DNA from 4 places in the Cedecea selenatireducens genome. Region 4 is predicted to be linked to each of the others. Evidence: predicted binding sites of a transcription regulator. Region 4 holds the regulator's gene; each other region holds the start of a gene.
The links. Region 4 encodes PurR, which represses purine synthesis genes. Its sites were predicted from a motif close to CANGCAAACGTTTGCNTG; they were not measured.

Region 1: a site for PurR is predicted at 1,943-1,960, ahead of gcvT (glycine cleavage system aminomethyltransferase GcvT). Genes of this name have one in related genera too.
Region 2: a site for PurR is predicted at 1,851-1,868, ahead of purT (formate-dependent phosphoribosylglycinamide formyltransferase). Genes of this name have one in related genera too.
Region 3: a site for PurR is predicted at 1,597-1,614, ahead of pyrC (dihydroorotase). Genes of this name have one in related genera too.

The regions. Positions count from the first base shown of each region.
Region 1 covers NZ_JBHIKW010000005.1:321,014-324,183, reverse strand. The annotation lists gene gcvP (aminomethyl-transferring glycine dehydrogenase) at 1-282, opposite strand, end outside; gene gcvH (glycine cleavage system protein GcvH) at 337-726, opposite strand; gene gcvT (glycine cleavage system aminomethyltransferase GcvT) at 756-1,853, opposite strand; gene ubiI (FAD-dependent 2-octaprenylphenol hydroxylase) at 2,291-3,170, opposite strand, start outside.
Region 2 covers NZ_JBHIKW010000001.1:250,008-253,177, forward strand. The annotation lists gene ptrB (oligopeptidase B) at 1-501, opposite strand, end outside; gene ACE38U_RS01180 (tellurite resistance TerB family protein) at 625-1,302, opposite strand; gene ACE38U_RS01185 (YebG family protein) at 1,422-1,772, opposite strand; gene purT (formate-dependent phosphoribosylglycinamide formyltransferase) at 1,909-3,087, shown strand; gene kdgA (bifunctional 4-hydroxy-2-oxoglutarate aldolase/2-dehydro-3-deoxy-phosphogluconate aldolase) at 3,157-3,170, opposite strand, start outside.
Region 3 covers NZ_JBHIKW010000006.1:206,508-209,677, forward strand. The annotation lists gene dinI (DNA damage-inducible protein I) at 161-406, opposite strand; gene pyrC (dihydroorotase) at 482-1,528, opposite strand; gene ACE38U_RS12330 (lipoprotein) at 1,674-2,234, opposite strand; gene mdtH (multidrug efflux MFS transporter MdtH) at 2,334-3,170, opposite strand, start outside.
Region 4 covers NZ_JBHIKW010000011.1:127,630-130,799, reverse strand. The annotation lists gene sodB (superoxide dismutase [Fe]) at 1-536, shown strand, start outside; gene cydH (cytochrome bd-I oxidase subunit CydH) at 591-680, opposite strand; gene purR (HTH-type transcriptional repressor PurR) at 973-1,998, shown strand; gene punR (DNA-binding transcriptional activator PunR) at 1,995-2,933, opposite strand; gene punC (purine nucleoside transporter PunC) at 3,049-3,170, shown strand, end outside.

The sequences.
Region 1 (3,170 bases), on a different contig from region 4:
CGTTTGTACCGCGGTGTAACCCATGCCAATGTAAGTTTTGAAGCGTTTATTGCGGCTGGCGATGGCTTTTAATTCAGCCAGCGCGGCAAATTCGGTCGCAGCGGCGCCAATCTGAGGCGGCTCGGCAAGCTGAATGTCCTGCGGAACGATGCTGGTGATCAGGTCGTTGAGCGTCTTCGCCCCGACGGTGTCCAGCATTTCTTGCTGCTGCTGCGCGTTCGGGCCAATGTGACGGTCGATAAACGCTTCGTGATTCTCTAACTGACGTAAAGACTGGGTCATGAGCGGTGATTCCTGAAATGTTTTCCCCTCTCGCCGGGGAGAGGGGTTTAAAAATTACTCGTCTTCTAACAGCGCTTCATAGGCAGAAGCATCCAGCAGCGCGGCAACCTGTGCTTCGTCGCTGGCTTTAATTTTGAAGATCCAGCCTTCTCCGTAAGGCTCGCTGTTGACCAGCTCCGGGCTGTCGCTCAGCGCGTCGTTAACCGCGACGATTTCACCGCTGATTGGGGCGTAGATGTCAGAAGCCGCTTTCACGGATTCGGCAACGGCACAATCATCGCCGGCAGAAACGGTGGCACCCACTTCAGGCAGGTCCACAAACACCATGTCGCCCAGCAGTTCCTGCGCGTGTTCGGTGATGCCCACGGTGTAGCTGCCGTCAGCTTCTTTACGCAGCCATTCGTGCTCTTTGCTGTATTTCAGTTCGTTCGGCACATTGCTCATTGTTTTCTCCTGATACCTGATTTCAAAATTTAAAGCGCAACCGGCTTACCGGCGCGAACAAAAATAGGTTTGGTGACTTTGACCGGCATTTCGCGGTTGCGGATCTGCACAATCGCCGTTTCACCGATGCCGGCCGGTACGCGGGCCAGCGCAATGCTATAACCGAGCGTAGGCGAGAAGGTGCCGCTGGTGATCGCCCCTTCATGGATATTGCCCTGCGCGTCGGTAAACCGTACCGGCAGCTCATTACGTAATACGCCTTTTTCGGTCATGATCAAGCCAACCAGCTGCTCAGTGCCGCTGGCGCGCTGCGCTTCCAGCGCTTCACGGCCGATGAAATCACGATCTTCCGGCTGCCAGGCGATAGTCCAGCCCATATTGGCAGCCAGCGGAGAAACACCTTCGTCCATATCCTGGCCGTAGAGGTTCATACCCGCTTCAAGTCGCAGCGTGTCGCGAGCGCCCAGCCCGCAAGGCTTAACGCCGGCCTCAACCAACTGCGCCCAGAACTCTGCGGCCTTTTCGTTAGGCATCGCAATTTCATAGCCCGCTTCGCCGGTGTAGCCGGTCGTGGCGATGAACAAATCGCCGGACTGCACGCCAAAGAACGGCTTCATGCCTTCAACGGCTTTACGTTGTTCTTCGCTAAACAGCGTGGCGGCTTTAGCCTTCGCGTTCGGGCCCTGAACGGCAATCAGCGACAGGTCATCGCGCACGGTAACGGACACGCCATACGTCTCAGCATGCTGGTTAATCCAGGCAAGGTCTTTTTCACGGGTGGCGGAGTTAACAACGAGGCGGAAGCTGTCTTCGGTGAAGAAGTAGATAATCAGGTCATCAATTACGCCGCCGGAAGCATTAAGCATGGCGGTGTAAAGCGCTTTGCCTGGCTGAGTCAGTTTGGCGACGTCATTGGCGACCAAATAACGCAGGAATTCGCGGGTACGGCTGCCCTGCAGGTCGACGATGGTCATGTGGGAAACGTCGAACATACCGGCGTCGGTGCGTACCGCGTGGTGTTCATCAATTTGTGAGCCGTAGTGCAGCGGCATCATCCAGCCGTGGAAATCAACCATGCGGGCGCCACAAAGCGTGTGCTGTTCAAATAAGGGGGTCTGTTGAGTCATCTTTTCCTCTTTAACCATCTGGTTGCAAAGCGGATTTGGCTTTGCCAACCGTCAGACGAAACCCGGCACCGCCACCGTTCCCCGATAGCGACGCAAACGTTACCTTTGACCTGAACTTACCACCGAACGGGGGCGTAAACCATAAGCGGAAAACGGTCATTGCATTAGCTTATGACCAAAATGGGAGAGGAAGTGTGCAGAGTAATTCACTGAAAAAATGCGATGCGCCCCACATTAACAGCAGGTATTTAATGTCGAATTTAGCACTAGCTAACATTTACGACCATTTCAGAAACAAATTAACTACATCGCTAAAATTGTAAGATTAGAAAATGTAATCCGAGATTTGTCCTGAGATTAGAATATTTCAAACGAGGGCGAAGGTGCCCTTCCCGGTCATCGGGAAGGGAAATGTGACGGGGTTATCACTTAGAGATTCAACGTAGCCAGGACGGCAGGTCTTGCAGCCCCATCGCCTGACGGATCAGTTGGGGCTTCACGCCCGGCAGCGTGTCGGCCAGCTTCAGGCCGATATCCCGCAGCAGCTTTTTCGCCGGGTTGCTGCCGGCAAACAGGTCGCGGAACCCCTGCATGCTGGCAAGCATGACCGCCGCACTGTGCTTGCGGCTGCGTTCATAGCGGCGCAGATAAAGATGCTGCCCGAAGTCTTTGCCCTCAAGATTCAGGCGACGGATTTCGGCAATCAATTCTGCGGCATCCATAAAGCCCAGGTTGACGCCCTGCCCGGCCAGCGGATGAATGGTATGGGCGGCATCGCCCACCAGCGCCAGGCGATGACCGGCAAAGCTGCGGGCATAACGCCCCGTCAGCGGGAAGACGCGGCGCTCGCTTTCCACGGTACACAGGCCGAGGCGCATATTAAAGGCTACGGAAAGCGCCTGATTAAAGGCTTCATCGTCCACCTGCTGCATACGCGCCGCTTCCTCCGGCGGCAGCGACCAGACAATCGAGCACAGATGCGGGTCAGAGAGCGGCAGAAACGCCAGAATACCTTCTCCGTGGAACGCCTGCCTGGCGACAGCCTGATGCGGTTCGGCGGTACGAATCGTTGCCACCAGCGCGTGGTGATTGTAGTCCCAGAACGTCAGCGGAATATCTGCTTTATCGCGCAGCCAGGAGTTTGCGCCATCGGCGCCGACGACCAGCCTTGCGGTCAGCATCGCGCCGTCTTTGAGGGTCAGAAACGCTTCGTTTTCGCCCCAGGCAACCTGGTTAATTTCCGCCGGTGCCATCAGGGTGATGTCGCTGCATTGCTCCGACCGCTGCCAAAGCGCCTGGTGGATCACCGAGTTTTCA
Region 2 (3,170 bases), on a different contig from region 4:
AGGATACCAGTTTCCGGTTTTTAAATTGCGCAGGCGCAGACCAAACTGGCGGCGAGACAGGTAATCCTCCGCCAGCGCCATAACGGTATTATCCGGCGTGATAGCAAGCCCGCCCATGGTGTAGAACTCGCTGTGGGCGGCGCGCTGGTTGGCATCCAGCAGAACTTCCCAGCCCTCCCACTCTTCGCGAACCGCAGACTGCCGTTGATAAATCGCGTACTCATTTCCCTTCTCGTAAACCTGACGGTAGCGGAAGCCGTTTTTCACATAGGGCGCAGAAACATCGTGAGGTGGAACACGAGCGATCATCTCTTTGAGCAATTGATCCTGCAGGGCTCGCTGGCTCTCCATGATTTTTTTGCCGTAGTCGTTTTCCAGTTCGAGGTACGCCAGGACTTCGGGATCGGCACGGTCATCATCACGTAGCCAATAGTAGTTATCCAGGCGGGTATCGCCATGAAGCGTCATAGCGTGAGGAATTTTTTTGGCTTTGGGTGGCATCACTTTCAACATTTTCCGTTTAACACCCCGTAAGGGTGGCAAATTCAGCCGAGCTTGCAAGCGGAACCTGAAGGATTAAAAGAAAAAGCCGGGCAGAACCCGGCAGATTGGGAATCAGAGGGATTAAACCGGGAGCGCCTGTTTTTGCTGCTGAAGATCCTGCTCGATGCCTGCCCGGACATCCTGAGGAATGTTTAACGCATCACCCAACGCGCTCAGATAGCTGCGCTCCATAAAGTGATCGATATCGATGGCGGTGCAGCTCAGGTAATAAATCTCCAGCGCCTCTTCCTCGTTTCTAACGCCCTGAGCAAGCAGCTGTGGATCTAAAGGCCTGTCGATGGCCCGCTCGACCAGCGCTTTGCCTTCACCCTCGATGCCCACTTCACGCAGCTGCTGTTCGATAAACTGACGCTCCTTCGCGTCAATATGGCCGTCGCTTTTGGCGGCAAAGACCAAAGCCGTGATCAGCCGTTCAGTTCGAACATCAACCGACGAGTGCGGCTCGCTATAAGCCGCAGTAGCAGGCTGATTCTGGCGAACCCGCTCTTTGTATTTGTTCCATAGCACGCTACCGGCGACGGCCCCGCCGCCAACCAATAAGGCGCTGGTGCCGTATTTAGTTAGCAGTTTGCGCGAGGATTTGCTTGCCAGCAGTAACCCGGCTAATCCGCCCAGCGCCCCCGGCACCAGAAGCTTGCTAAGCCCTTCCGGGCCAGCACCGGCCGCAGGCTGCGAAGAGTGTTGGGAGGAGGTAGATTGCCCCAGTAAAGACTGAAGCTGCTGTAACCAGTTATTCATGACGGGTACCTTTTGTTGGCTTAACTCGTCGAGAGTAGGTCACGGGACGTCAAGAAACGTCGGTCAGCGCTAAAGATGGGAAAAGAATAGCGCCGGCGGCCCGGCGCATGCAGCAAAAATTACGCTGCTTTAGTCCGTTTACGTCCAGGGTGTTCGCTGACGTTATCTTCCGCAGCCGGCGCTTGCTCAGCCTCAGTAGCTTCTGTTTCAGGCTCAGCCGGATTTAACTGTGGCTCCGGTAGCTTGCCGTTTTTCAGCACGCCCGCCAGCAGATCCTTGTTTTCCGCCATCCACATTGCCAGGGTATCGCTTTGTCCTTCCTCAAGCGTAAGCGGGCTTTGCTGCAGCCATTCGCCAAGCACTTCGGCCAGATCCAGCATTTTGTCGTAAGCGTCAGCGTCCTTTTTACTGGCAAAGGCCATTTTTTCTTGTCCCTCTCTCACCACCACGTATTTAATCTCGACCGCCATTTTGCAGCTCCGTTTCACCTGTTTATTTATCCAGTATATCGCCAATCATTTTATCACACAAGCCGTAAAGCCGCTGCCAACGCAAACGTTTTCGTTTATACTGCCGCGGTCTTTTTCTTTGTTAAGGCTAAATCACATGTCAACGTTGGGAACAGCTCTGCGCCCGGCAGCTACGCGAGTTATGCTGCTGGGTTCCGGTGAATTGGGTAAAGAAGTGGCCATTGAATGTCAGCGTCTCGGGGTTGAGGTTATCGCCGTTGACCGCTATGCGAATGCCCCTGCGATGCACGTTGCGCACCGCAGCCATGTCATCAATATGCTGGATGCCGCTGCATTAAAAGCGCTCGTCGCCGCCGAAATGCCCGACTTTATCGTTCCTGAAATTGAAGCCATTGCCACCGATGCCCTGCTGGAACTTGAAGCGCAGGGTCAGCGCGTGGTGCCCTGCGCTCGTGCGACTAAGCTGACCATGAACCGCGAAGGTATTCGCCGCCTGGCCGCAGAAGAGCTTCAGCTGCCAACCTCCTCCTACCGCTTTGCCGATAGCGAAGAGGCTTTCCAGCAGGCCGTCCAGGAGATTGGCCTGCCTTGTATTGTCAAACCGGTGATGAGTTCATCCGGTAAAGGCCAAAGCTTTATTCGCACCGCCGACCAGTTGGCGAAAGCATGGGAGTACGCGCAGCTTGGCGGGCGCGCCGGTAAAGGCCGCGTGATCGTTGAAGGCGTGGTCAATTTTGATTTTGAAATCACCCTGCTGACCATCAGCGCCGTCGACGGCGTGCATTTCTGCGCGCCAATTGGCCATCGACAGGAAGAGGGCGACTACCGCGAGTCATGGCAGCCACAGCAGATGAGCGATATCGCGCTGGCAAGATCGAAAGAGATTGCGGAGAAAGTGGTCACCGCGCTGGGCGGCCACGGTCTGTTTGGCGTTGAGCTGTTCGTTTGCGGTGATGAGGTGATTTTCAGCGAAGTCTCCCCTCGCCCGCACGATACCGGCATGGTGACGCTGATTTCGCAGGATCTCTCTGAGTTTGCCCTGCACGTTCGCGCCTTCCTCGGCCTGCCCGTCGGAGAGATTCGCCAGTATAGTCCGGCTGCGTCGGCGGTGATCCTGCCCGAACTGCATAGCGACAACGTTAAGTTCAGCAACGTGGGCGCTGCGCTGGGCGGGGGTTTACAGGTTCGCCTGTTTGGCAAGCCGGAAATCGCCGGTAAACGCCGTATGGGCGTGGCGCTGGCAACCGGGAACAACGTCGATGAAGCTATCGCCCGCGCCGTGGCATCTGCCGCGCAGGTGAAGGTAGAAGGCTAAAAAAAAATCGCCCCCAGGTGAGAGCGATTTAATCATTGAGCCCCGCTAAACACGGGGCTTTTTTATGGCTTACAGCTTAGCGC
Region 3 (3,170 bases), on a different contig from region 4:
TTAGGAAAAATGAACAATAAATCGACAGGCCATGCTGAGTTTATAGAAAGAAGAGGCGAGATTTGTGCCTGGAAGGGTAAAAAATAATCAGAAGAAAGAACGGAAATAAAAAAACCGGATGGCGACACCCGGCAAAAAAGTACCAACATAATTGAGGGTATTAGTCGGCAGAAAACCAATCGTCAGCGCTTTCCCAGGTTTCCTGGAGGATCTCGCTGATTCGCGTTTTATCTTCTTTGGCACCGCCCAGCACGGACAGGTTGTTGCCGGAGGCATAACGCACCTGAACTTCGCTGCTGGTGTCCGGGAAATGCTGATTGATACGGCGGGAAAGCTCATTGGCAAGGGCGTCGATAGCCCCGGCTGGCAACGGTGTGGTTTTGGCTATAGTCACTTCAATACGCATAACGACCCCCTGTACAATATACTGGATATTTATACAGGTTAAATTTCCAGTAAGCAACAGGGGGCGTTGAAAAATTTAGCCTTTAACCGACCAGGTGACGTCCTCTCCGGCGAGGAACGGGACGATGCTGTCGTCACCGGCTTCAATCAGCTCCGGCATTTTCTCGGCAATGCGTACCAGCTCGATACTGTCTTCATTCACCGGCAGGCCGTAGAAACGTGGGCCGTTCAGCGAGGTGAAAGCCTCGAAGTGCTGCAGCGCATTCATTTCTTCAAACACCGTGGCATAGGCGCCCAGCGCGGACGGCGCGTTAAAGCAGCCTGCGCAGCCGCAGCTTGTCTCTTTGCGATGGCGCGAGTGCGGCGCGGAGTCGGTGCCGAGGAATACGCGATCACAGCCGCTGGCAACCAGCTCGCGCAGGGCATCCTGGTGAACGCTACGCTTCAGAATTGGCAGGCAGTAAAGGTGTGGCCGGATGCCGCCCACCAGCATGTGGTTGCGGTTAAACATCAGGTGCTGAGGCGTGATGGTCGCCCCAATCAGCGAGTTGCCTTCCTTCACATACTGGGCCGCATCTTTGGTGGTGATGTGTTCGAACACGACCTTCAGTTCCGGCAGCTGGCGGCGCAATGGCTCCATGACGGTTTCGATAAAACGCGCTTCGCGATCGAAAATATCGATGTCAGCATGGGTGACTTCGCCGTGCACCAGCAGCGGCATGCCAATTTTTTGCATGCGTTCAAGCACCGGCATGATAGCGGCAGTACTGGTGACGCCGTGAGCTGAGTTGGTGGTGGCATTGGCCGGATAAAGCTTGGCGGCGGTAAACACGCCTTCATTAAAACCGCGCTCAATTTCGTTAGGGTCGAGCGTGTCGGTCAGGTAGCAGGTCATCAGGGGTTCGAAGTTTTGACCGGCCGGAACGGCATCAAGAATGCGCTGACGGTAAGCGACCGCCGCTTCCACGCTGGTAACAGGAGGCGCAAGATTGGGCATCACAATCGCGCGGGCATACGTCTGGCTGGTGTAAGGCACCACGGTTTTCAGCATATCACCATCGCGAAGGTGGATATGCCAGTCATCTGGGCGGCGGATTTTTAATACCTGAGGTAATGCGGTCATGAATGTGCTCCGGCGTGAGAGGGAAAATCAGTCATCAAGGGCTGGTTTTATGCCGGGCACTAAGGATAAGGGGAAACGTTATCGTTTGCACCACTTATGTTGTACAAAACTCTCAGAGCAGAAAACTGCCCTGAGAGGGAGGCTATCAGTCCGTTAAAGGAATGATTATTTCACCGGGCTTCACTTCAATGCCTTTGGCATATTTCTTCGCCAGTGACTCGCCTTTGCTGCGATCTTCACTCAGGACATAGGCCGGTTGCTGATTGAAGTAGCTGCGCAGAGACTGATTCAGGTAAGGCACGATGGTTTGCAGCACGGTTTGCATTTTTTGCGGCTCAACCTGAGCATCCACCACTTCCATTTCCTGCAGGTAGATAGCGCCTTGTTCTTTATTGAACACCGGCAGCGCTTTCAGCTTCAGCTTCAGGGTGGCTTTCTGATTGCCAAACAGCGACGTCATGTCCAGATTGGCGTCGCCGGTCAGGGTGACTTTATTCGGCTCTTCCCGCCCAATCTGGCTGACTAAGTTGGTTAACACTACGTGGGCATCTGCCACGCCGGGCAGGCCAATGTTTTTTGCGAAGTTATTGTGTTTTTCCAGCGACTGGTTGATCTCCTGTTCACTCACGCTGTACTGCGTTAACTGGTTGCATCCTGACAGCAGGCCGCTAAGCATCAATGCTGCGGCAAAAACAATCTTCTTCATAGGCTTCCTCAAAATAGCGGCTCCAATGCCGTGCCTTGCGTTAATCAGCATAATGCGGCCCGGCGTTAGCGGCTACAGGAAAAAGATGAAAGGGGGGATTTACCCCTGGCCACCGGGCTCGAACATCGTCGGTTCAACCGGTTTGAGGCTGAACTGCCACCAGAGCGCGGCAAGGGTAATACAGCCGATAATCCCGAGCATCGCCCAGGGCAGCTCCGGCTGCTGCAGCGCTTTCCCCGCATCAAACAGCCAGCCGCCGCCGGTATAGCCCAGCGCGCCGCCCAGCGACAGCCCTAAACGGCTGAACCCCATATAGCTGCCTCGCGCGCGGGCATCGGCCAGCGAGGCGCTCAGCGTTTCCCTGGCGGGCTCGGCAATAATCGAGCCGATATAGAAGGTACAAATCAGGGCAAAAAGCTGCTGTAAGCTCGAGGTAAGGCCAATAGGCATCAGGCTGACCGTCATCAAAACCAGCCCGGCCATCAGGCGTTGCTCAAGGCGGAAGCGCTTTTCGCTCCAGCGGGCGATAGGGTAGAGCAGCGTCAGCGAAAGCGCCGCTTCAATGGCGTACATCCATTTCACCGCCGATGCGGTACCGGCTATATCGTTCACCATCAGCGGCAGCATTAGCATGACCTGCACCGCAAGCATGTAATAGCCGGTTAGCGTCAGCACATAGGTAATAAAGCGTTTGTCGCGGAATACGCGCCCCATGCCTTCACGCATTGGCGTGCGGATGGTCGAAAGCTTATAGGCAGGAAGCAGCCAGGCGTTAAGCGCTGCGCACAGCACGAACATCACCGCACCCACGGCGCACACCAGGCGGAAATCATACTGCAGCAGCCAGCTCCCCAGCAGGGCGCCGATAACCGCGCCAGCGCTGTCCTGCATCATCAGTATCGAGAAGAAGCGGCCCCGGTGTTGAGGGCGAACCAG
Region 4 (3,170 bases):
CCCCGCATATCTCAGCCGAAACCCTCGAGTACCATTACGGCAAGCATCATCAGACCTACGTCACTAACCTGAACAACCTCGTCAAAGGCAGCCCGTTTGAAGGGAAATCGCTGGAAGAGATCGTGCAAGAGTCTGACGGCGGTATTTTCAATAATGCCGCTCAGGTCTGGAACCATACGTTCTACTGGCACTGCCTGGCACCAAACGCCGGGGGAGAACCTGGCGGAGAAGTGTTGGCCGCCATCAATAACGCGTTTGGCAGCGTGGAAGCATTTAAAAAACAGTTCACCGAAGCGGCCATCAAAAACTTCGGCTCCGGCTGGACCTGGCTTGTGAAGAACAGCGACGGCAGCCTGGCTATCGTCTCGACTTCTAACGCAGGAACTCCGCTCACAACCGGGGCAAAACCGCTGTTGACAGTGGACGTCTGGGAACACGCTTACTACATCGACTACCGCAACGCGCGCCCGGTTTATCTGGACCACTTCTGGGCGCTGGTTAACTGGAACTTTGTTGCGCAAAACCTGGCAGGCTGATTTTCAGTGATGTTTGACCTGTATTAAGGGCCGCTTTTTGCGGCCCTTATTAAATCAGTGCAGTACGGCGGTTAACGCCCCGGCAACAATCAGACTCAGTACGATAACCGTAGTCACTACGGAAAACTTCAGATCGGTACTCATCGTAAGCTCCTTTTATTTCCCTACAAAGCGTAAGTGGGATGATTTTCCCACAATTAACGATAAAAATCCTGCTGGTTTTGCACAGATATCGGTTTTCCCTCTTCCACTTTGCCCCGGGATAAGCCAAAATCCTTCGCTAATTTACCGCGTATCGCCCGGCAACGCCCTCCTCCCGCTGTATGTCGCATCCCCGACAGGCCTGCAACCAACGTGTTGCCCCAGGAGTTAGCGAAGGCAAACGTTTAACACATGAGTTATCAGGAGTTTACGATATGGTCTGGAGTGACATCTAATGGCAACCATTAAGGACGTAGCGAAGCGCGCAAACGTTTCCACTACCACTGTGTCACATGTCATTAACAAGACCCGTTTTGTGGCGGAAGAGACGCGCAACGCCGTCTGGGCAGCTATCAAAGAGCTGCACTATTCGCCGAGCGCCGTGGCGCGCAGCCTGAAGGTCAACCACACCAAATCGATTGGCCTGCTCGCTACCTCCAGCGAAGCGCCCTATTTTGCTGAAATTATCGAGTCGGTTGAGAACAGCTGCTTCGCCAAAGGCTACACCCTGATCCTCGGCAACGCGCACAACAACTTTGAGAAGCAGCAAGCCTACCTGTCGATGATGGCGCAAAAACGCGTCGATGGCCTGCTGGTCATGTGCTCCGAATATCCACAGACCCTGCTCTCTACGCTGGAAGAGTACCGTCATATTCCTATGGTGGTGATGGACTGGGGCGAAGCCCGCGCCGATTTTACCGACTCCGTGGTCGATAACGCCTTCCACGGCGGTTATCTCGCAGGCCGTTACCTGATTGAGCGCGGACACCGCGACATCGGTGCGATCCCGGGCCAGCTGGAGCGTAACACCGGCGGTGGTCGTCACGCTGGCTTCCTGAAAGCGCTTGAAGAAGCCAATATCAAAGTGCCGGAAAATTGGGTGGTTCAGGGCGACTTCGAGCCGGAATCTGGCTATCGCGCCATGCAGCAGCTGCTTAATCAACCGCATCGTCCTACTGCGGTCTTCTGCGGCGGCGATATTATGGCAATGGGTGCGATTTGCGCAGCGGATGAGATGGGGCTGCGCGTGCCGCAGGATATCTCGATTATCGGCTACGATAACGTGCGCAACGCCCGCTATTTCTCTCCGGCGCTGACCACAATCCATCAGCCAAAAGAACGCCTCGGTGAAACGGCCTTTAACATGCTGCTCGACCGCATTATCAACAAACGGGAAGAGTCGCAGACCATAGAAGTCCATCCGCGCCTCATCGAACGCCGCTCGGTGGCCGACGGCCCGTTCCGCGATTACCGCCGCTAAGCCTCTTCAGGAGCCCGGGATTCGTTCCCCGGCTCCTGGAGCCATTCCTGATTCATCGTCTCACTGTCCCCTAAATAGTCCAGCAGCCAGCTCAACGCAGGCGAGGCGTCATCCTGCCGCCACGTCAGGCAACAGGCCGCATCCGGGAACGGGTTCTCCAGCCTCAACTCTTTCCAGTCGCCACGTTCGAGCCACGGTTTCGCAATGTGCGTGGGCACCATGCCAATGCATAATCCTGCCGTCAGGCAATCGGCGCCCGACGCCCAGTCCGGCACCACCACGCGGCGCTGGTTGTCCAGAAGCCAGGTAATGCGCTTGGGCAACGAGCGGGACGTGTCCTCCAGCACCAGCGACGGCCAGGGCCGAATTTCATCATCAAGGATGATCTCCTCGTGTTGCGCAAGCGGATGGTCTGCCGCCACCACGCAGCGCCAGCTCAGTGCGCCCATGTCCCGAAACGCGTAGCGCCCTCCGACGGGGATCGCCTGCGTTGCGCCTATCGCCGCCTCAACGCGCCCGTCCGCCAGCGCATCCCACACGCCGTTGAAAACCTCCTGAAACACCCTCAGCTCGATGTCCGGGAAATGGCGATAAAAATCGAGCACCAGTTGGCGAGTACGCTCCGGCTTCACGATATTATCTACCGCGATGGAGAGATGCCCGCGCCAGCCGTTGGCTATCTGCTGGCACTGCTGGCGCGTTGCCATCATTTTTTTGATAACAGAACGCCCTTCTTTAAGAAAGAAAGCCCCAGCGGCGGTCAGCTCAACGTCCCGATGACGTCGTTCAAACAGCGGTACGGCCAGCCACTCTTCAAGTTGGCGCACGGTATAGCTGATGGCAGAAGGCACACGATGCAACTCCTGCGCTGCCCCGCTGAAACTGCCGTTGCGCGCTACGGCATCCACGACTTCGAGAGAATATTCAGACCACATGTTTTTTGCCTGCAAAAAATTTGAATGCAACGCGCAAATATTAGCGTTTCACAAGCGGTTTTGCACTCCGTAGACTCCTGCCCCGTTAACCTGCTATCAAAATCAAGAGTGAAATATGCAACCATCAAAGGGATTTCTTATCTGGCTGGCTGGCCTGAGCGTACTCGGCTTTCTCGCCACAGACATGTACCTGCCCGCCTTTGCGGCCATTCAGCAAGACCTGGGGACTAACGCCTC